3 regions of the Flavimobilis soli genome follow, and region 3 is predicted to be linked to each of the others. Evidence: riboswitches for the same ligand, from Rfam matches in the RefSeq annotation. Region 3 holds a riboswitch; each other region holds the start of a gene.
What was found. A riboswitch is a leader RNA that binds a small molecule or an ion and turns the genes downstream of it on or off. The one in region 3 is predicted to bind S-adenosylmethionine.

Region 1 (6,466 bases), 140 kb from region 3:
TGCCGAAGAAGCTCACGCCCGCGCCGGCGAAGGTGATCTTCGAGGTCGACGCGACCGCCCACACGCGGTTCGGGTTGCCCTCCTGCGCCGCGAGGTCGACGATCGGCAGCGCCGGGGCGCCCTCCTCGACGAGCGTGTGCACGGCGTAGGCGTTGTCCCAGACGATGCGGAAGTCGGGGGCGGCCGTCGGCATCCGCAGGAGCGCGCGCGTGACCTCCTCCGAGAAGACGGCGCCCGTCGGGTTCGAGTACGTCGGCACGGTCCACATGCCCTTGATCGTCGGGTCCTGCGCGACGAGCCTCGTGACGGCCTCGACGTCGGGCCCGTCCTCGTTCAGCGGGACCGGGATCATCTCGAAGCCGAGGTGCTCGGTGATCGCGAAGTGGCGGTCGTAGCCGGGCACGGGCGCGAGCCAGCGGACCTTCTCCTCCTTGCCCCAGGGGCGCGGGGAGTCGGGCGTGCCGTAGAGGGTCGCGAACACGATGAGGTCGTGCATGATCTCGAGGCTCGCGTTGTTGCCCGCGACGAGGTTCTCGACGGGGATCGACAGCAGCTCGGAGAAGATCGTCCGCAGCTCGGTGAGCCCCTGCGTGCCACCGTAGTTGCGCGTGTCGAGGCCGGTGCCGTCGCGGAAGTCCTCGCCCGGCAGGGTGAGCATCTCGTTCGAGAGGTCGAGCTGCGCCGGCGCGGGCTTGCCGCGCGTGAGGTCCAGGCTGAGGTTCTTCGCCTTCAGGTCCGCGTACGCGGCCGTGAGGCGCGCGCGCTCCGCGGCCAGCTCGTCGGGGCTCATGGACTCGAACGCTGTGGACATCGCTGACGCCTCTCACCGGCCTGGCCGGGTGGTCGTGTCGTGGTGTGCGGCCGCCGGGCGGGGCGCCGGGCGACCACGTCCGATCCTAGGGGACCGCGACCGTCTCGTGGGGGGAGGTTCAGCGCGCGACGAACCACGCGAACGCGCTGAGCACGACGGCGGCCGCCGGCATCATCCACACGACCGCGTCGACGCGCGGTGCGGGTCGCTCTGCGCCCGGCAGGAGGACGGGGTCGCCCGCACCGAGGGCGCGCGCCTGGACGACGACGCCTGCCGCGAGCAGGGCGACGGCGGCGATGATGCCGACCCACGGGTCGACGTCGGCCACGGGCGACTCCCAGAGCAGCATGGGCAGGACGCTCGCGCTGGCCAGGAGGCCAGCGCCGATGCTCCACGGCCAGGGCCGTGCGAGCACGTGGCGCAGCAGCTGGTCGTGCCACGTCGCGACGGCGGCGAGGACCGCGAGGGTGACAGCGAGGGTCGTCACGGCGCCGGCGGTGATCGGCAGGCGTCCGCCGGTCGCGAGCGTGCCGACGGCCTGCGGCGCGAGGAGCAGACCGGCGATCTGCAGGCCGCTGCCGACGAGGGTGCGACGCACGCCCGCCTCGTCGGGCTCGCTCGGCAGGTCGAGGCTGTCCGCGTACCCGGTCGGGTCGCCGAACGCCTCGAGGGCGGTCTCGCCCGAGTCGGCGCAGTGCGCGTCGACCTCCGCGAGGGCGTCGCCGATGCGGTCGCCGGGGACGTCACGCAGCCGGAGCCGGACGACGAAGTCGTCGACCCAGGCGGCGTCGAGGTGGGGTGCGAGGGACGTCGGGTCGGGGGCGTGTGCCATCAGAGCACCTCCGGGGTCGGGTCCGGTCGGTCCGCCGCAGGCGCGAGGATCGAGCGGGTCGTCGTCGTGAACTGCTCCCAGCGGGCGGTCGCGTCCGCGAGCGCGGTGCGGCCTGCCTCGGTGAGCTCGTAGAACTTGCGCCCGGGGCCGCCCGCGCCGGCGCGCCACTCGACGGTGACGTAGCCGGAGGACTCCATGCGCCCGAGGAGCGGGTAGAGGGTGCCGCCCTTCAGGCGGCCGAGGCCGAGGTCGGCGAGGCGCTCGGCGATCGCGTAGCCGTACGTGGGGCCGTCGGCGAGGACGCGCAGCACGCACGGCTCGAGGACGCCACGGAGCCACTCGGCGGGCCATGCGTTCTCGGACATGACTAGAACGTATCGCTACCTAGTCAGACTGTCTACCTACCAGCTCGAGGGGCCGTGCCGTCCGGTCAGCGCCCCGCGCGGCGCTCCACCAGGACGTTCACGCCGCCCAGCACGAGCAGCAGCCCCGCAGCCGCGAGCGGCAGCCACATCGCCGCGGGCGCGCCCACGCGCTCCGCGACCTGGCCCGTCAGCGCCGACGCGAGCGCCTGCGCGAGGCTCAGCGCCGCCGTCGCGAGCGTCATCGTCGTCGCCGCACGCCCGACCGGGCTGCGGTCCGACGCCATGCTCAGCAGCGTCACGAGCACCGGGCCCACACCCATGCCCATGAGCAGCAGTGCGACCGTCGGGCGCGCCGACACCCCGAGCTGCGCGTAGAACGCAGCCGACGCCGCGATCACGACCGCGAAGCCCACCCAGCGCCACCGCGCGACGAACGCGCGCGGCAGCGCCGCCGCCCCGAGCGCGAGCGTCGCGGACGTCAGACCCATCGCGCCGTACAGCAGGCCGGCGTCGTCCGCGCGACCCTGCGCACCCATGTGCGCGGTGAGCGACGTCAGCGTCGCCCCGAAGAAAAGACCGACCGCGAAGGCTCCCGCGACGACGACGAGCACGCGGGCGCGGACGACCTCGCGCAGCGGGGCGCGCTCGGCGTCGTGCGCCGCGTGCGCCCGGACCGCGCCCGTCGGGTGCAGCGCGAAGGCGACGACCGCCGTCAGGCTCAGCGCGGCCGCGGTGACGAGCGGCAGCCACGGCGCGATCCACGCCGCGAGCAGGCCGACGAGCACGGGCCCGACGACGAACGCCGTCTCGTCGACGGCCGACTCGTACGACATGACCCGCGCGAACGCCTTGACCCGGCGGTTCGGCGCGAGGCGCTCGCCCACGAGCGTCACGAGGCGCGTCCGCGACAGCGGCGCGACCTGCGGGACAGTCGCACCCGCGAGGAACGAGCACGCGACGACGGCCCAGCTCGGCACGCCCTGCCCGACGGCGAACGCGAGAGCGAGCACCGCGACGACGTTCGCGAGAGCGACCGCGGGAAGGACCGTGCGCTGTCCGCGGCGGTCGACCGTCGCCCCGACGACCGGCCCGGCGATCACGACGCCGACGCCGACCGCACCCGCGGCGAGGCCGCCGAGGGCGACCGACCCGGTCATCGCGACGACGTACGTGAGGACGCCGACGACGACCATCGCGAACGGGAGACGCGCGACGAAGGCGAGGGGATAGTAGCCGAGGCCGGTCGCGGCGATCAGGGTGGGGACGTGCTCGGTGCCGGCCGCGGTGGCGTCGGGGCGCGCGGGCGTGACGATGCTCAACTCAAGTGCTCCTAGAAAGGTCTGGCTGGTGCCGCCTTGCTACGAGGAGCAGGTGATGCACGCCGTGGGTGGGCCCGTGCCGCGGTGGCGACGGGCTCACGCTCGATCGGGTGCCGATGGGCACCGTCGTCGACGTTAGCACGCACGTACCAGAACGCGCCCGGCTTGTGAGCGACCCCACCCACCAGCGCAGACAGCCCCTCCGGCTGCGGTGTGGCGCCCCACTGACGCCGCCCGCCGCCGCGGGGCCCTTCCCGGACGCGCCCGGTGCGAGCTCGCCCGACCGATCGCTGCGTGGCACGCCACAGGTGTGCACCAGGGCGGTCCGTCGCTCACCCGTCCCGACCGATCGCTCCGTTGCACGCCACAGGTGTGCACCAGGGCGATCCGTCGCTCCCCCGTCCCGACCAATCGCTCCGTTGCACGCCACAGGTGTGCACCAGGGCGATCCGTCGCTCCCCCGTCCCGACCAATCGCTCCGTTGCACGCCACAGGTGTGCACCAGGGCGATCCGTGGGGGCCCCTGGACACGACGACGCCCCGCCCGGAGAGGACCGGGCGGGGCGTCGGACGAGCGAGGTCAGACGCCGGCGAGGGCCTCCACGCCCGACGGCGTGAGCGCGAGGGACTCGCGCAGCGTCGCCCCCGGGTACTCGCGGCGGAACAGGCCGCTCGCCCGGAGCGCCGGCACGACGCCGTCGACCAGGCCCGCGACGTCCGCGACGAGGGACGACGGCGTCACGACGAAACCGTCGACGGCGCCCGCCGCGAACCAGGCCTCCGCGAGCTCGGCGAGGTCGAGCGGCGTGCCCACGTGGATGAGCGAGTCGGAGTGCTGCGCGACGACGTCGGTCCCCTCGAACGCGTCGAGCAGCTCGACGCGCGCCTGCGCGCTCTCCGCGTCGGGACCCGTGACGGCGTAGACGTCGACGAGCGCGAGGACGTCGTCGGCCGAGCGGCCGGCCTCGACGGCGATCGTGCGGGCCCGACGGCGCTGCTCGAGCGCCGAGTCCAGGTCCGTCGCCGCGATGCGCAGGACGTCCGCGTGGCGGGCAGCGCGCTCGAGCTGCGCATCCGTGCGGACGCGCACGACGGTCGGCGCGACCGACGAGACCGCTCGCGTCACCGCCGTCACGGCACGGTCGGGCGCGCTGCCGTCGACCTGCCAGCCGGCGCGGCCGCCGGACACGCGGCTGATCGTCTGCAGCGCGGTCGCGACGTGCTCCGGGTCGGTCGCCTCGGGCGAGATCGTCGCGACGAGGCCGACGCCGCGCGTCGTCTTGCCGAGGCGTGACGCGACGACCGCCGCGTCGAGGCGGCCGCGCAGCAGCCCGACGGTCTCGGGCTGGAGGCGGAAGGTGTCGTCGATCGCGACGAAGTCGAGCGTGCCGCGCTGCGCCGCGGCGACGAGGTCGGCGAGCCGCTCGGCGTCGAACGCGCTCGCGAACGACGCGACGGGGACGCGGCTCGTGACGCGGCGGGCGCCGGCGCTCGTGAGGTCGATGCCCAGGTGGATCTGACGGTCGGTGGTGCTGGTGCGGGTGGTGCTCGAGGTCATGGCTTTCGCTCTCTGCGTGACGGCGGCGCGCAGCACCGACCCCACGGACTCACGTCGTCGTGTGGGACGGTGCGCAGCGTGCGCCGAGGTGACTGCAACGGCCGGGGGCTCTGAGAGCCGGCATCGGCGGTGTCCGGTGAAGGACGGTCAGGCGCCGTCGTCCGCGCCCGGGGCGCGGCGGCGGTCGCCGGCAGAAGGTCCGCGCTGGGCGGACCTCAGCGGGTCAGTCGCGGTGACAACAGGCGACGGACCCGCAGGGCATACAGGCCATACACATCACCGGGGCGAGCGAGATCGACGCGGGGGTGCGAAGCCGTCCTGCCATCATCGTGCGTGTCTCCTGTCCGAACCGCTCTCGCGGCTGCGCTCTTGCACCGAGGGTCGGTGCCAGGTCCTCACCCGGAGCACCCCACCGCGCGGGAGGGTTGCTGACCAGCGAGCCGGGGCTTGTCGCTGGTACTCGTGACCTTGTCCTGTCGAGTCCTTCCAGAGCCTGGCTTTTCACCCTGCGTTCCGGAATTACTGCGCAATCTAGGCGGGGCTTCCAGGGGTGTCAACAGGTGTCCACGCCTGGATCACTGGGCGGGCACGGACCGGGTGCGAGGATTGGCCCGTGCCCGCACCCGACCTCCTCGACGTCCTCCTCGCCGGGGGTCGTCGTGCCGAGAGCGCGACGCACATCGCCCACCTGCTCGCCCGCGAGGGCGTCCACGCGGACTGGCCTCGGTGGGCGGACCCGGCGCTCGTCGCCGGGTACCGCGCGCTCGGCGTCGAGCGTCCGTGGCGCCACCAGGTCGAGGCGGCCGACGCCGCGTGGCACGGACGGCACACCGCGCTCGGCACGTCGACCGGGTCGGGCAAGTCCCTCGCCTTCTGGCTCCCGGCCCTGACGTCCGTCCGGGCCGACAGCCTGGCCGCCGCCGAGGGCACCGCCGCGTTCAGCCGCATCGAGAACGTCCGCTCCCGCGGCTCGGTGCTCTACCTCTGCCCGACGAAGGCCCTCGCCGCGGACCAGCTCAGCGGCGTCGAACGCCTCCTGCGCGCCGCCGACGTGCGCGACCTGCGCGTCGCGACGTGCGACGGCGACACACCGTTCACCGAGCGCCGCTGGGTCCAGGACCACGCCGACGCCGTCCTGACCAACCCCGACTTCCTGCACTTCTCGATGCTCCCCGGCCACGCCCGCTGGGTGCGGTTCCTGCGGTCGCTGCGCTACGTCGTCGTCGACGAGGGGCACGCGTTCCGCGGCGTGTTCGGGGCGCACGTCTCGCTCGTGCTGCGCCGGCTCAAGCGGCTGTGCCAGCACTACTCGGGCGGGCCCGGCCCCGTCTTCCTCGTCGCGTCCGCGACGACCGCCGAGCCCGCGCGCAGCGCCGCGCGCCTCGTCGGCGTCGACGAGAGCGACGTCGTCGCCGTCACCGCAGACACCGCGCCGTCGGGCACGCGCACGTTCGTGCTGTGGGAGCCGCCCGAGCTCCCACCCGTCGACTCCGGGCTCGAGGGCTTCCAGGTCGTCGCGCCGTCCGGCGTCGGGCCCGACGGCGCGACCACCGGCACCGACGAGTGGTGGGTCGAGACGCC
Region 2 (6,466 bases), 320 kb from region 3:
CGAGGGGGTGGGCTTTGGCTTCAGGCGAGGCCCAGCTCGCCGTCGAGGACGAGCGCGGCGGCGCCGGTGAGGACGCCGTCGTGCCCGAGGGCGGACATGCGGACGTGCACCTCGTCCTCGCCGAAGGGGCGGGTGTGCGCGACGAGGGTGCTGGCGGTCGACTCGCGCAGGGCGCCGTCGACGAGGTCTTCGGGCCCGGACAGGACGACGTCGTGCAGGCCGAGGGCCTGGACGACGGGGGCGAGGACGAGCCCGAGACGACGGCCTGCGGCGGCGAGCGCCTCGCTCGCCCCGGCGGGCGTGAGGTCGGCGATCTCCGCGCGCAGGCGGGGGACGGCGAGGAACGACTCGAGGCAGCCGCGGCGGCCGCACGAGCACTCCGGGCCGTCCGGGTCGACGGTCACGTGACCGATCTCGCCCGCGGTCCCGAGGGGGCCGCGCAGGAGGTGACCGTCGAGGAGGATGCCGGCGCCGAGGCCGCGGCCAATCTCGACGAAGAGGAGCCCCGCGCCGCCGGTGCGACCGGTCGAGTCCTCGGCGAGGGCGGCGGTGTCAGCGTCGTTGGCGACGTGGACGGCGATGCCGAGCGCGTCGGCCAGGCGGTCGCGCAGGGGCAGGCGCGACCACCTGAGGTTGGGGGCGTTGCGGACGACGCCCTCGGCGTCGACCACGCCGGGGGTGCCGACGCCGAGCCCGAGGACGGTGCCGGGCGCGTCCGCGAGGAGGCGGCGGGCGAGCTCGATCGTGCGGTCGACGGCGTCCTCGCCGCGGTCCTCGCCGAGCTCGAGGTCGTGCTGGACGACGATCGTGCCGGCGAGGTCGACGACGGCGCCGCGCAGGGCGTGCTCGCCGGAGAGGTCGAGGCTCGCGACGTAGGCGCCGGTGGGGTTAATGCCGACGAGGGTGGCGGGCTTGCCCATGCGGGTGCCGGGGCGGGGCCCGAGGTCGACGAGGAGGTCGTCCTCGAGGAGCCCGGCGACGACGTCGGACATCGTCACGCGGGTGAGGCCGGTGAGGCGGGCGAGGTCGGCGCGGGACAGCGGTCCGTGGTCCGCGAGGTTCTGCAGGACGAGCGCGCGGTGGTGCAGGCGTGCGTCGCCCGGGAGGATCTTCGCGGCTGGCGCGGCGATGCGGGTGGTCCCGCGGCGGGCGTCGGTGAGGGGTGTCGTCCTGGCCATGTAGTTAGTACAGTTTACTTACTTAGTTCGGTCAAGAGGTCTCGCTCCCCGCGACCAAATCGTGACCTTCGAGAACATCGCCCCTGTTGCACCGACCCGGCCCGCCCCCCGACCGATAGCCCCCGTGCACTCGTGATCTGTGCACCAGAGCGATCCGTCGCCAGCCACTCGCCCCACCGCCCAGCCACCAGCCCGACCCGCTGACACTTCGCTCGGATGCACACCTCACGTGTGCATCAAGGCGATCTGTCGGCCTGAACCCTCACGACCCAGCCTCCCCCCCCTGACAAATCGCCCCACCGCACACCTCACGTGTGCAGCAGAGGGATCGGTCGCCCAGATGTCCGGCCAGCTCCCGCTCCCGGACCTCCCGACGAGCAAGGATGGACCCATGCCGACGTCGCCAGCCGTCATCCCCGCCCCCCGCACCGTGCACCCCGACCGCGGGACGACCGTCGTCGACCCGCGCACGCTCGCCGCGCTCGCCGTCGCGCTCGAGCCCTGGGCGCCGAACGCCGCCCACGCGCTCCGCGACGCACGGACGGTGGGCCCGCTCGTCGCGCCGTCGGGCAGCGCCGCGACCCCCGCGACCGCATCGCTCGACGCGACCCTCCCGAGCGAGGGCTATGCCCTCGACCTGTCCGACGCCGGCTGGCACCTCCGCGCAGGCGACGCCGCGGGCGCGTTCTACGCCGTGCAGGTCCTGCTCCAGCTCCTCGCCGACTCGCGGCACGACGCCGGCATCACGACGATCCCCGCCTACGCGTGCGAGGACGCCCCGACGTACCCGCTGCGCGGGATCTCCTTCGACGTCGCGCGCCACTTCTTCGGCGTCCCCGACATCGAACGGCTCGTCGACCTCGCCGCGACCTACCGGCTCAACCAGCTGCACCTGCACCTGAGCGACGACCAGGGCTGGCGCCTCGAGATCGAGGGGCGTCCGCTGCTTCTCGAGCGCGCGTCCGCGAACGACGTCGACGGCGGCCCGGGCGGCTACCTCACCCTCGCCGAGTACGAGCACCTGCAGGACTACGCCGCAGCGCGGCACATCACCGTCGTCCCCGAGATCGACATGCCTGGCCACACCCACGCCGCCCAGGTGGCCTATCCCGAGATCAGCCCGGACGGCGAGCCGCGCGAGCCGTACGCCGGCATCGAGGTCGGCTTCTCGAACGTCCACCTGACGTCCGCCGAGACGTGGTCCTTCGTGGACGACGTCGTCGGCACGCTCGCGCGCCACACCCGCGGCCCGCGCCTGCACCTCGGCGGCGACGAGGCGCACACGCTCACGGCCGAGGAGTACGCGGCGTTCGTGGAGCGGCTCGGCATCGTCGTCGCGGAGCACGGCAAGCAGCTCGTCATGTGGCAGGAGGCCGCCCCCGTGCAGCTCCCGGCCGGCACGCTCCTGCAGTTCTGGACGTACGACATCGACACGAGCCACCTCGCCGACCTCGCCCGCGAGCGCGACGTCCGGTTCGTCGCGTCCCCCGCGCCGCACGCCTACCTCGACCTCAAGCACGACGAGAGCCAGGAGCTCGGCCTGACCTGGGCGGGCACGGTCGAGGTGCGCGACGCCTACGAGTGGGAGCCCGCGAGCGTGCTCCCGGGGGTGCCCGCGGACAAGATCGAGGGCGTCGAGGCGTGCCTGTGGACGGAGACCCTGCGGACGTGGGACGACGTCACGACGATGCTCCTCCCGCGCCTGCCCGCCGTCGCGTCCGTCGCGTGGGGGTCGCCGCGCGACACGGGAACGTTCCTCGAGTCGCTCGCCGCGCACGGCGAGCGGTGGGTGCGCGACGGCGTCGCGTTCCACCGGTCGCCGCAGGTGCCCTGGCGGTCCTGACCACGGGCGGCGCGGCAGCGCGGTCGGCGCGCGGCAGGAGGGAGGCCCTGCCCAGCAGGGCCTTCGCGTGGAAGGATGCCGCCATGAGCATCGACAAGACCCTCGGCAACGGCGAGTTCGTGGTCCTGACGACCCGGACGCACCCCAAGGCGCTCTTCAAGCCGTTTCTGCTGTTCCTGCTGGTCGTGGCGGCTTTCGTCGCTGCGCTCGTGTGGTTCCCGGAGAACGACGCGAAGCAGTGGGTCCTGGTCGCCGTCGGTGCGGTCGCGATCGTCACGCTCGTGACGTGGGTGCTGGTGCCGTACCTGCGGTGGCGGCACTCGAGCTATACGTTCACGAACAAGCGCCTGATCACCCGCGAGGGCATCATCACGCGCGTGGGCCGCGACATCCCGCTGTTCCGCATCAACGACTTCACGTACGAGCGCGACCTGCTCGACCGTCTGCTGGGCTGCGGGACGATCGTCGTGTCGGACGCGACCGAGAAGGCCGGCGTCATGCTCTACGACGTGCCGCGAATCGCCGAGGTGCAGCGCGAGCTGTCGAACCTCATCTTCCAGGCTGACGACGGCTCGGACGACGGCGAGTTCCCGCCGGGCGAGCCGCGTCGCCGCTGAGCCCGACGCCCGGGCCGACCGATCGCCCGTGTGCACACTTCTGATGTGCACACGGGCGATCCGTCATTGGGGGCACAGGCCGCCCGTCACACCGATCGCCCGGATGCACACGTGACGTGTGCATCCGGGCGATCCGTCGCAGATGGGGGCCTGCGGCAACCATGGACACTCGATCTCGCCATGCGGACACCTCTTGGGGGCCGTGACTCGCGGCCCTAACCTCGAGTCACAACCATCCAGAGCGGTCGAGAGTCCTGGCTCGTCGACGCCGCAGCAACCCCCCACTACGGAAGCCTCCTGAGGGTGCGGGTGCTAAAGCCAGGTTCGATGGACGTACCTATGGAGGCTTCATGAGCATCGCCGACATCGTCGACTCGTCGGTCCGCCCGACCGTGTCGTTCGAGCTGATGCCCCCGCGCAACCCCGACGCCGCGCCCAAGTTCTGGACGACGGTGCGCCAGCTCCTCACGGCCCGCCCCGACTTCATGTCGGTCACCTACGGCGCGGCGGGCACGGACCGCGCGACGACCCGCGCCGTCGTCACCACCCTCGCCCGGCAGACGCCAGTCCTGCCGATCGCACACCTCACGTGCGTCGGTGCGACGCGCCCACACGTCGCCGAGGTCATCGACGAGTTCCTCGCCTCGGGCGTGCGCTCGTTCCTCGCCCTGCGCGGCGACCCGCCGCGCGACCAGCCCGACTGGCGCCCGCCGTCCGACGGCGTGCACTCGTCGATCGAGCTCGTCGCCCTCCTGCGCGAGGTCGAGGCGAACCGCTGCGACCGCAGCGCGGCGTCTGCCCTGCGCGGCGCAGCGCGACCGCTGACGATCGCCGTCGCGACCTTCCCGGGCGGCAACCGCGCCGCCGGGACCACGCCCGCACAGGAGGTCGAGCACCTCCTCGCGAAGCAGGAGGCGGGTGCGAGCTTCGCGATCACCCAGCTCTTCTACGAGGCGGACACGTACCTGTCGTTCGTCGAGTCCGCCCGCGCGGCAGGCGTCACCATCCCGATCCTCGCGGGTGTCCTGCCCACGACCGACCCGGCGCGCCTGCGGCGCGTCGAGGAGCTCACGGGGGTGCCCGCACCGTCGGCGCTCGTCCGCGAGCTCGAGTCCTTGCCCGACGACGAGGCGCGCCACAGGCGCGGCATCGAGGCGTCGGCGGGACTCGTCTCGGCCGTCCTCGAGGCCGGCGCCCCTGGCCTCCACATCTATACGTTCAACAAGTCACGCCCAGCACTTGACCTGCTCGAGGGTGTCCACCTCGGCGGCGGTTCCACGGGCCCGGCTCCGGCCGGGCTGGCGGAGCCAGACCTGGCCAGCGGGCCGTGGGTCGGGGCAGCACACGCACAGCTGAGCTCGACGAGCGACACCGTCGCCGTCGACTGACCCCGAAGAGAGACGCACCATGACCAACCAGCAGCACAGCCCTGCCCTCGTCCAGGGCACAAACTTCGCATTCCCGGCGGCGACTGTCCTCGGCTACCCGCGCATCGGTCCGAACCGCGAGCTCAAGCGCGCGGTCGAGTCGTTCTGGGCGGGCCGCGTCAGCGCGTCCCAGCTCGAGCAGCAGGCCGCCGAGCTCCGGGCTCGCACGCGCGACCACCTCGTCGCGCTCGGCCTGACCGAGCCGGCCGCCGTGCCGTCGTCGTTCTCGTTCTACGACCAGGTGCTCGACGTCGTCGCGACGGTCGGGGCGGTGCCGCCCCGGTTCGCGCACCTGCGCGCCGCGGACGGCTCGCTCGACCTCGCCGCGTACTTCGCGCTCGCCCGCGGCGACGACGAGGTCGCGCCGCTCGAGATGACGAAGTGGTTCGACTCGAACTACCACTACCTCGTCCCGGAGATCGGTCCCGAGACGGAGCTGCGGCTCGTGAGCGACCGGATCGTCGCGGAGTACGTCGAGGCTCGCGAGGCGGGCGTCGTGACCCGGCCCGTCGTCGTCGGGCCTGTGACGTTCTTGCTGCTCAGCAAGCCGAGCGACGACGCCCCGGCAGGGTTCCGCCCGCTCGACCGGCTCGCCGACCTGCTGCCCGTGTACGCGGAGCTCCTCGGCCGCCTCGCGGCCGCAGGTGCGCCGTGGGTCCAGCTCGACGAGCCGGCCCTCGTGACGGACACGCTCGACGTGCCCGGCGAGCGGGTGCGCACGGCGGTGACGGACGCGTACCGCGCGCTCGCGTCCGACCTCGCCGTGGGCGCGCAGCGCCCGGCGATCCTGCTCGCGGCCCCCTACGGGGACCTCGGCGACAACCTCCCGGTCGTCGCGGCGTCGGACGTCGAGGCCGTGGCCTTCGACCTGGTCAAGGGCGCGTTGCCCAGCCCGGCCGCCCTCCCCGCCCCTTCCAGCGAGTCCGTCACCTCCAGCGAGTCCGTCACCTCCAGCGCGACTGAGTCAGCTGGAACTGACGGACTCACGCCGGGACTGACGGACTCGCCGGCCGAGCAGGTCCGGCCCGCCGACGTCGTGGCCGGGCTTGCGCGCAAGACGCTCGTCGCGGGCGTCGTCGACGGGCACAACGTGTGGCGCGCCGACCTCGGCGCGCGGCTCGCGCAGGTGGAGAAGCTCACCACGCTCGGCGCCCGGGTGACGGTCGGGACGTCGACGTCGCTGTTCCACGTCCCGCACACGACCGCCGCCGAGCCGCAGCTCGACGCGGGCCTTCGCTCGTGGCTCGCGTTCGCCGACGAGAAGGTCCTCGAGGTCGTCACGCTCGCACGCGGCCTGGTCGAGGGCCGCGATGCCGTCGAGACAGAGATCGCCGCCGCGAGCGCCGCTCTCGCCGCCCGCGCGACCGCAGCCGGCGTCCGCGTCGAGGCGGTGCGCGCCCG
Region 3 (6,466 bases):
CCTTGCCGCGCGCCTCGGCGCACTCACGGGCGCAGCCCGAGACACCGACCTTGAACTTGTGCGGGGTGCGCAGGCCGCGGTAGCGCAGCTCGAGCCGCACGCCCATGCCGACCGAGTCCTGCACGCCGAACCGGCACCACGAGCTGCCGACGCACGACTTCACCGCGCGCAGCGACTTGCCGTAGGCCTGCCCCGACTCGAAGCCCGCCTCGACGAGGCGCCGCCAGATCTCCGGGAGCTGGTCGATGCGCGCACCGAACATGCCGATACGCTGCGCGCCCGTGATGCGCGTGTACAGGCCGAAGTCGGCGGCGACCTGCCCGATGACGACGAGCTTCTCGGGCGTGATCTCGCCGCCGGGCACGCGCGGGATGACGGAGTAGGTGCCGTCCTTCTGCATGTTGGCGAGGACGTGGTCGTTCGTGTCCTGGAGGGACGCCTGGTCGCGCTCGAGCACGTGACCGATGCCGAGCGAGGAGAGGATCGAGGCGACGACGGGCTTGCAGATGACGCACCCGCGCCCACGCCCGTGCGCGGCGACGATCTGCGAGAAGGTCCGCAGACCCTCCGCCTGGACGAGCGCGAAGAGCTCCTGGCGGGACATCGCGAAGTGCTCGCACATCGCTCGCGACACCTCGACGCCGGACGCCTCGAGCTGCGTGTTGACGAGCTTCGTCAGGAGGGGCACGCACGAGCCGCAGACCGTGCCGGCCTTGGTGCACTTCTTGACCTCGGCGACGCTCGTGCACCCGTGGTCGGTCACGGCACCGCGAACCGTGCCCGCGGTGACGTTCGCGCACGAGCAGACGACGACGTCGTCGGGCACGTCGGCGCTCGGGGCGGCTGCGCCGCCCTCCGGGGCGAGGAACGCGCTCGGGTCCGCGCCGAGGGCGCGGCCGAGCATCGGCCGCAGCGACGGGTAGAGCGACGAGTCCCCGACGAACACCCCGCCGAGGAGGGTGCGTGCGTCGTCGGACACGACGAGCTTCTTGTACGTCTTGGCGACCGGGTCGGCGAACGTGACCTCGAGCGCGCCGGGGGTGAGCGCGAAGACGTCGCCGAACGACGCGGCCTCGACCGGGACGCCGTCGTGCGTGACGCCCTTGAGCTTCGTGCCGTCTGGCGCGGGCGTGTAGACCGCGTCGCCGCCGAGGAGCTGGTCGACGACGACGTCAGCCATCGCGTTGCCGGGAGCCACGAGGCCGGCGCACTCGCCGTCGTGCGACGCGACCTCGCCGATCGCCCAGATCGCCGGGTCGGACGTGCGGCACGTGGGGCCGACGACGACGCCGCCACGCTCGCCGATCGCGAGGCCGCACTCGCGGGCGAGCCGGTCGCGCGGGCGGATACCGGTCGAGAACACGACGACGTCGACGTCGAGCGTCGAGCCGTCGGAGAGGACCATGAGGCCGACCGGTCCGTCGGGTGCCGCGACGAGGCGGGTCGCGCCCGTCCCTGTGCGGACGGTGACGCCCATGTCCTCGATCAGGACGCGCAGCGCCTCGCCTCCGCCGTCGTCGAGCTGGACGCTCATGAGGCGGTCGGCGAACTCGACGACGGTCGCGGTGGCGCCGAGGTCCTGCAGGGCGGACGCGGCCTCGAGCCCGAGGACGCCACCGCCGACGACGGCGCCGCGCAGCGGCCGGTCGAGCGTGGTCGCGCGGTCAGTGACCCAGGCCCGAAGCCCGACGACGTCGTCCATCGTGCGGTAGCTGAAGACACCAGTGAGGTCGGTGCCCTCGGTACGGGGCGTCCAGGCCCAGGAGCCGGTCGCCAGGACGAGCGTGTCGTACTCGAACGTCTCGCCGGAGCGCGTCGTGACGGACTGGGCGTCCCGGTCGATCGACGCGACGGCGTCGCCCGTGCGCAGCGTGACGTGCGGGTCGTCCCAGACGCTCGGGGCCATCGCGAGCTGCTCGGGGGAGCGTCCGCCGAAGAACTCGGAGAGGTGGACACGGTCGTACGGCAGGTGCGCCTCGTCGCCGAGCACGGTCGCTGACCAGGTCGCCTCGCCGGGGGCGCGGGAGACGAGCTGCTCCACGAGCCGGTGGGCGACCATGCCCGCGCCGACGACGACGATGCGCCCGGGGGAGGCGGGGGCGTTCTGCTCGGACATGGCGGGCCTTCTGCTCGGCGGTCTCTCGTCGTCGTCAGTCTCGCCGTCGATCTGCGCGCAATGGTGGGACCTTTGGACGGGCGGCGCCGTGAAAATCACCCCTGGGCGGGCGGTCGTCCGCGGCGTACGGTGGTGCCATGAGCGACGAGACGGTGGTGCCTGAGCCTGAGCGCGCTGCGGCGCGCTTCGCGGAGCTGCCCGAGCGGATCGACCCGGACAGCTACGTCGAGGGTGTCGACGTGTCAGACGTGCCTGACCCCGAGTTCGGTCGCGACCCGAACAAGGAGTGGATGCTCAAGTACGTCTGAGGCCGCCGGCGTCCGCCGGTCGCCACGAGGCGCGTCGCGCGACGCAGGGCTGTCCGCGCGAGGTAGGGGCGTGCGCGCGACGTAGGGGCGTGCACGCGACGTAGGGCCGTGCAGACCCCTGTCTCGCGTGCGCGCCCCTACCTCGACGCCGCCGACGCCTGCCGCGTCACGCCTTGAGGGCCTGCTCGACGTCGTCGAGCAGGTCGAGCGGGTCCTCCAGCCCGATGCTCAGCCGCACCGTCGACTCCGCCATGCCGACCGCTGCGCGGCCCTCGGGGCCGAGCTTGCGGTGCGTCGTCGTCGCCGGGTGCGTGATGAGGCTCTTCGCGTCGCCGAGGTTGTTGGAGATGTCCACGACGCGCAGCGCGTCGAGGAAACGGAACGTACGCTCCTTGACCTGGTCCGGCGATGCCGAGCCCGGCACCTCGAGGTCGAACGTGACGACGGTGCCGCCGCCCGTCTGCTGGGCCCGTGCGAGCGCCACCTGCGGGTGCGAGTCGAGGAACGGGTAGTAGACCCGACCGATGCCCGGCAGGGACTCGAGCGCCGTCGCGACCTGGAGTGCGGCGTCGGACTGGGCGCGGACGCGCAGCGAGAGCGTCTCGAGGCCTTTGAGCAGCACCCACGCGTTGAACGGGGAGAGCGACGGGCCGGTGTGGCGGACCATCGTCTGCACGGGCCCGTCGATGTAGTCGGCGCTGCCGAGGATCGCGCCGCCGAGCACGCGGCCCTGCCCGTCGATGTGCTTCGTCGCGGAGTACACGACGACGTCGGCGCCCAGCTCGAGCGGTTTCTGCAGGACGGGCGTCGCGAAGACGTTGTCGACGACGACGGTCGCCCCCGCGCGGTGCGCGAGGTCGGCGACGGCGCGCACGTCGATGATGTCCTGCATCGGGTTCGACGGCGTCTCGAAGAAGACGACGTCCGCGGGCGTCGCGAGCGCCTCCTCCCACTGGGAGAGGACGTGCCCGTCGACGTAGTCGGTGTGCACGCCCCAGCGGGCGAAGATCTCGTCGAAGATCGTCAGGCTCGACCCGAAGAGCGCGCGGGCGGCGACGATCCGGGAGCCCTGTCCGACGATCGCGGCGAGCGCCGTGAAGACGGCGGACATGCCGGTCGCGGTCGCGTAGCAGCCCTCGGCGCCCTCGATGAGGCGCAGCCGCTGCTCGAAGGTGTGGACGGTCGGGTTGCCGTAGCGGGAGTAGATGAAGCGGTCGGCCTCACCCTTGAAGGCGGCCTCGCACTCGGCGGCGGAGCCGTACACGTATCCCTGCGTCAGGTAGATGGGCTCGCTCGTCTCGTGGAACCCGGAGCGCTCGATGCCGCCGCGGACCGAGACGGTCGCGGGACGCCAGGATGCGGGGACCTCACGGGGCCCCGCGGTCACCGGGCGGCCTCGTCGATCGTGGTGGTCGGGAGACCGGCGTTGCGCCAGCCGTCGATCGTGCGGGCGCCGGTCGCGTCCTGGGCGCCCTCGAAGCCCTGGAGGACGTTGCGGGCGTCGGCCCAGCCGGCGGCCGTCGCGGCCTGGGCGGCGGCGACCGAGCGGACACCGGAGCGGCACAGGAACAGGACGGTCGCGTCCTTCGCGACGCCTGCGGCCTCGAGCTGGGCGAGGAACTCGGTGTTGGGTCCCCAGGCGGTGTTCCACTCGACGAACCGCGCGGCCGTGCGGGCGGCGCTCGTGTCGGGGACGCCGATCGTGCGCCACTCGTCCTGCGTGCGGACGTCGACGAGGATCGCGTCGGGTGTCGTGGTGATCAGCTCCCACGCGGCCTCGGGGGTGACGTCTCCTGCGTAGCTCATGGCGTTCTCCGTTCGCATCGAACGTGGCGGTAGCACCCTCGTCCTGCTGGGGGGTTGCTGCGGCGTCGTCGTGCCACGTCACTCGGCCGCTCTGGATGGTGAGGGGATCGTACCCTCCCGGCAGGGGTGCTGCCGAGGCCGTTGCGAATGGCGAGATTCCGCGGTTCCCGAGCGCGGGTCTCAGAAACTGGCATCGCGTCTCAGATGTTGACGCGCCTCCAGGGGCGGTGGCACGATGTCCGCACGGTCATGAGTGCCAGCGCAAAACCCCGGTTTGCTGGCCGGCAACCCTCCTCTCGCGGCGGGGTGCCCCGGGTGACGACCAGGCTGCGGTCGACCGACCGCGGCAAGCGCGGGCGCACAGCGCCCAGTCTCTGAAGGGCCCTGCCATGTCGATCGCCAGCACCACCTGTCCTGAGAACCGCACCGACGTGACGGACGAGCCCGCGCTCCTGCCCGTCGTCGGCCGCGACACCCTCGTCCCGCTCGTCGACGGACGTAACGTCACCTACGCGAACCTCGACGTCGCCGCGTCCGCACCCGCCCTCGAGTCCGTCGCCGCGCGCGTCGCGCAGGCGCTCCCGCTCTACGCGAGCGTCCACCGCGGCGCCGGCTACCTGTCCCAGGTCTCGACCGCGCTCTACGAGGCGTCCCGCCGCACCATCGGCGCGTTCGTCGGGGCACGCGAGCACGACGTCACGATCATCACGCGCAACACGACCGACTCGCTCAACCTCCTCGCGGGCTGCGTGCCCGCGACGGTCGGGGAGGGGCGCGTGCTCGTCCTCGACGTCGAGCACCATGCGAACCTCCTGCCCTGGGCCGCCGCGCCCGGCGGCGCCGCGGTCCTCGCGGGAGCGTCGAGCGTCGCCGCGACGCTCGACGCGCTGCGCGCCGAGCTCGCCGCCCGCCCGTACGCGCTCGTCGCTGTCACGGGCGCGTCCAACGTGACGGGCGAGGCCCTGCCGGTCGCCGACGTCGTCACGCTCGCCCACGCCGCAGGGGCGCGCGTCGTGCTCGACGGCGCACAGCTCGTCCCGCACCGCGGCGTCGACATCGCCGCGCTCGACGTCGACTACGTCGGCTTCTCCGGTCACAAGACCTACGCGCCGTACGGCGCGGGCGCGCTCGTCGGCCGCCGCGACTGGCTCGACGCCGGCACGCCGCACCTCGCGGGCGGCGGCGCGGTCCGCGCCGTCACCCACTCCGAGCCCGACGTCCCGGCGGCCGGCGCCGCGTCGGCGACATGGGCGCTCGCGCCCGCCCGCCACGAGGCCGGCTCGCCCAACGTCATCGGCGCGGTCGCGCTCGCGGCCGCGTGCGAGGAGCTCGCCGCGCTCGACCCCGCCGCGCTGCACGCGCACGAGGCGCGCCTGCGCGCCCGGCTCGTCGAGGGGCTCTCCCAGATCCCGGGCGTCGAGGTGCTGCGCGCGTGGGACGACGCCGTCGACCCGGTGGGCGTCGTGACGTTCGTCGTCGAGGGGCACGACCCCGGCCTCGTCGCCGCCTACCTGTCGGCAGAGCACGGCATCGGCGTGCGTGACGGGAAGTTCTGCGCGCACCCGCTCCTCGCCCGCCTGGGCCACCGGTACGGCGCGGTGCGCGCGAGCGTCGGTGTGGGGACGACCGGCGAGCACGTCGAGCGGCTGGTCACGGCCCTCGCGAGCTATGTCCGCGAGGGCACCCGGGCCGACTACGCGGTGCAGGACGGGTGCTGGGTCGTCCGCGACGACCGGCGCCCCCTCCCGGACGTCTCCGGGCTGTCCGGTCTGGTCGCGACGGCGGCCGTCGCGAACGTCGCGCTCGCGGGCGGGTGCGGCGCTCCGTCCGAGGCGTGAACGCGGCGTCCGTCAAGGGTGTTTCCGGGGCGGTTCCCGGGCCGTCCGTCGAGGTGATGTGAGTCGCAAGGTTCCCGAGGTGAGGGGCGGAAAACCGCCACTCGCGAAGGGTGGTCGCCTGGCGTTCGCCCACAGGTCACACGGCAGGTGTTGGCGGTGTCCCTGACGCGTGTTTTCATTCTCGCGTGGAGCACGACATCACCCTCTCGGGGCACGGTTTTCGCCTCGAGCCGCTGACGCACAAGCACGTCGGCGACCTTGCTGCCATGGTCGATCCCGACCTGTGGGCAGGCATGGCCACACCTATGCCGGTGGGCGAGGTCGGGCTGATGAACTACATCGAGGACTCGCAGGCTCTCGAGGGCTGCTACGCGTTCGCGGTCGTCGACGAGGTGAGC

Region 1: another riboswitch for S-adenosylmethionine. It lies ahead of ATL41_RS09855 (LLM class oxidoreductase); the one in region 3 lies ahead of ATL41_RS09230 (rhodanese-like domain-containing protein).
Region 2: another riboswitch for S-adenosylmethionine. It lies ahead of ATL41_RS07825 (methylenetetrahydrofolate reductase); the one in region 3 lies ahead of ATL41_RS09230 (rhodanese-like domain-containing protein).

Annotation. Positions count from the first base shown of each region.
Region 1 covers NZ_PDJH01000001.1:2,167,580-2,174,045, reverse strand. Annotated here, with positions in the region: gene ATL41_RS09875 (aspartate aminotransferase type Ic) at 1-811, opposite strand, end outside; gene ATL41_RS09870 (HAAS signaling domain-containing protein) at 930-1,643, opposite strand; gene ATL41_RS09865 (PadR family transcriptional regulator) at 1,643-2,008, opposite strand; gene ATL41_RS09860 (MFS transporter) at 2,074-3,327, opposite strand; gene ATL41_RS09855 (LLM class oxidoreductase) at 3,908-4,885, opposite strand; SAM riboswitch class IV at 5,246-5,353, opposite strand; gene ATL41_RS09850 (DEAD/DEAH box helicase) at 5,499-6,466, shown strand, end outside.
Region 2 covers NZ_PDJH01000001.1:1,713,676-1,720,141, forward strand. Annotated here, with positions in the region: gene ATL41_RS07810 (ROK family protein) at 21-1,178, opposite strand; gene ATL41_RS07815 (family 20 glycosylhydrolase) at 1,570-3,021, shown strand; gene ATL41_RS07820 (PH domain-containing protein) at 3,105-3,638, shown strand; SAM riboswitch class I at 3,868-3,972, shown strand; gene ATL41_RS07825 (methylenetetrahydrofolate reductase) at 3,989-5,026, shown strand; gene metE (5-methyltetrahydropteroyltriglutamate--homocysteine S-methyltransferase) at 5,046-6,466, shown strand, end outside.
Region 3 covers NZ_PDJH01000001.1:2,029,395-2,035,860, forward strand. Annotated here, with positions in the region: gene nirB (nitrite reductase large subunit NirB) at 1-2,116, opposite strand, end outside; gene ATL41_RS09220 (heme biosynthesis protein HemY) at 2,254-2,424, shown strand; gene ATL41_RS09225 (O-succinylhomoserine sulfhydrylase) at 2,591-3,811, opposite strand; gene ATL41_RS09230 (rhodanese-like domain-containing protein) at 3,808-4,230, opposite strand; SAM riboswitch class I at 4,242-4,332, opposite strand; SAM riboswitch class IV at 4,476-4,589, shown strand; gene ATL41_RS09235 (aminotransferase class V-fold PLP-dependent enzyme) at 4,620-6,068, shown strand; gene ATL41_RS09240 (GNAT family N-acetyltransferase) at 6,254-6,466, shown strand, end outside.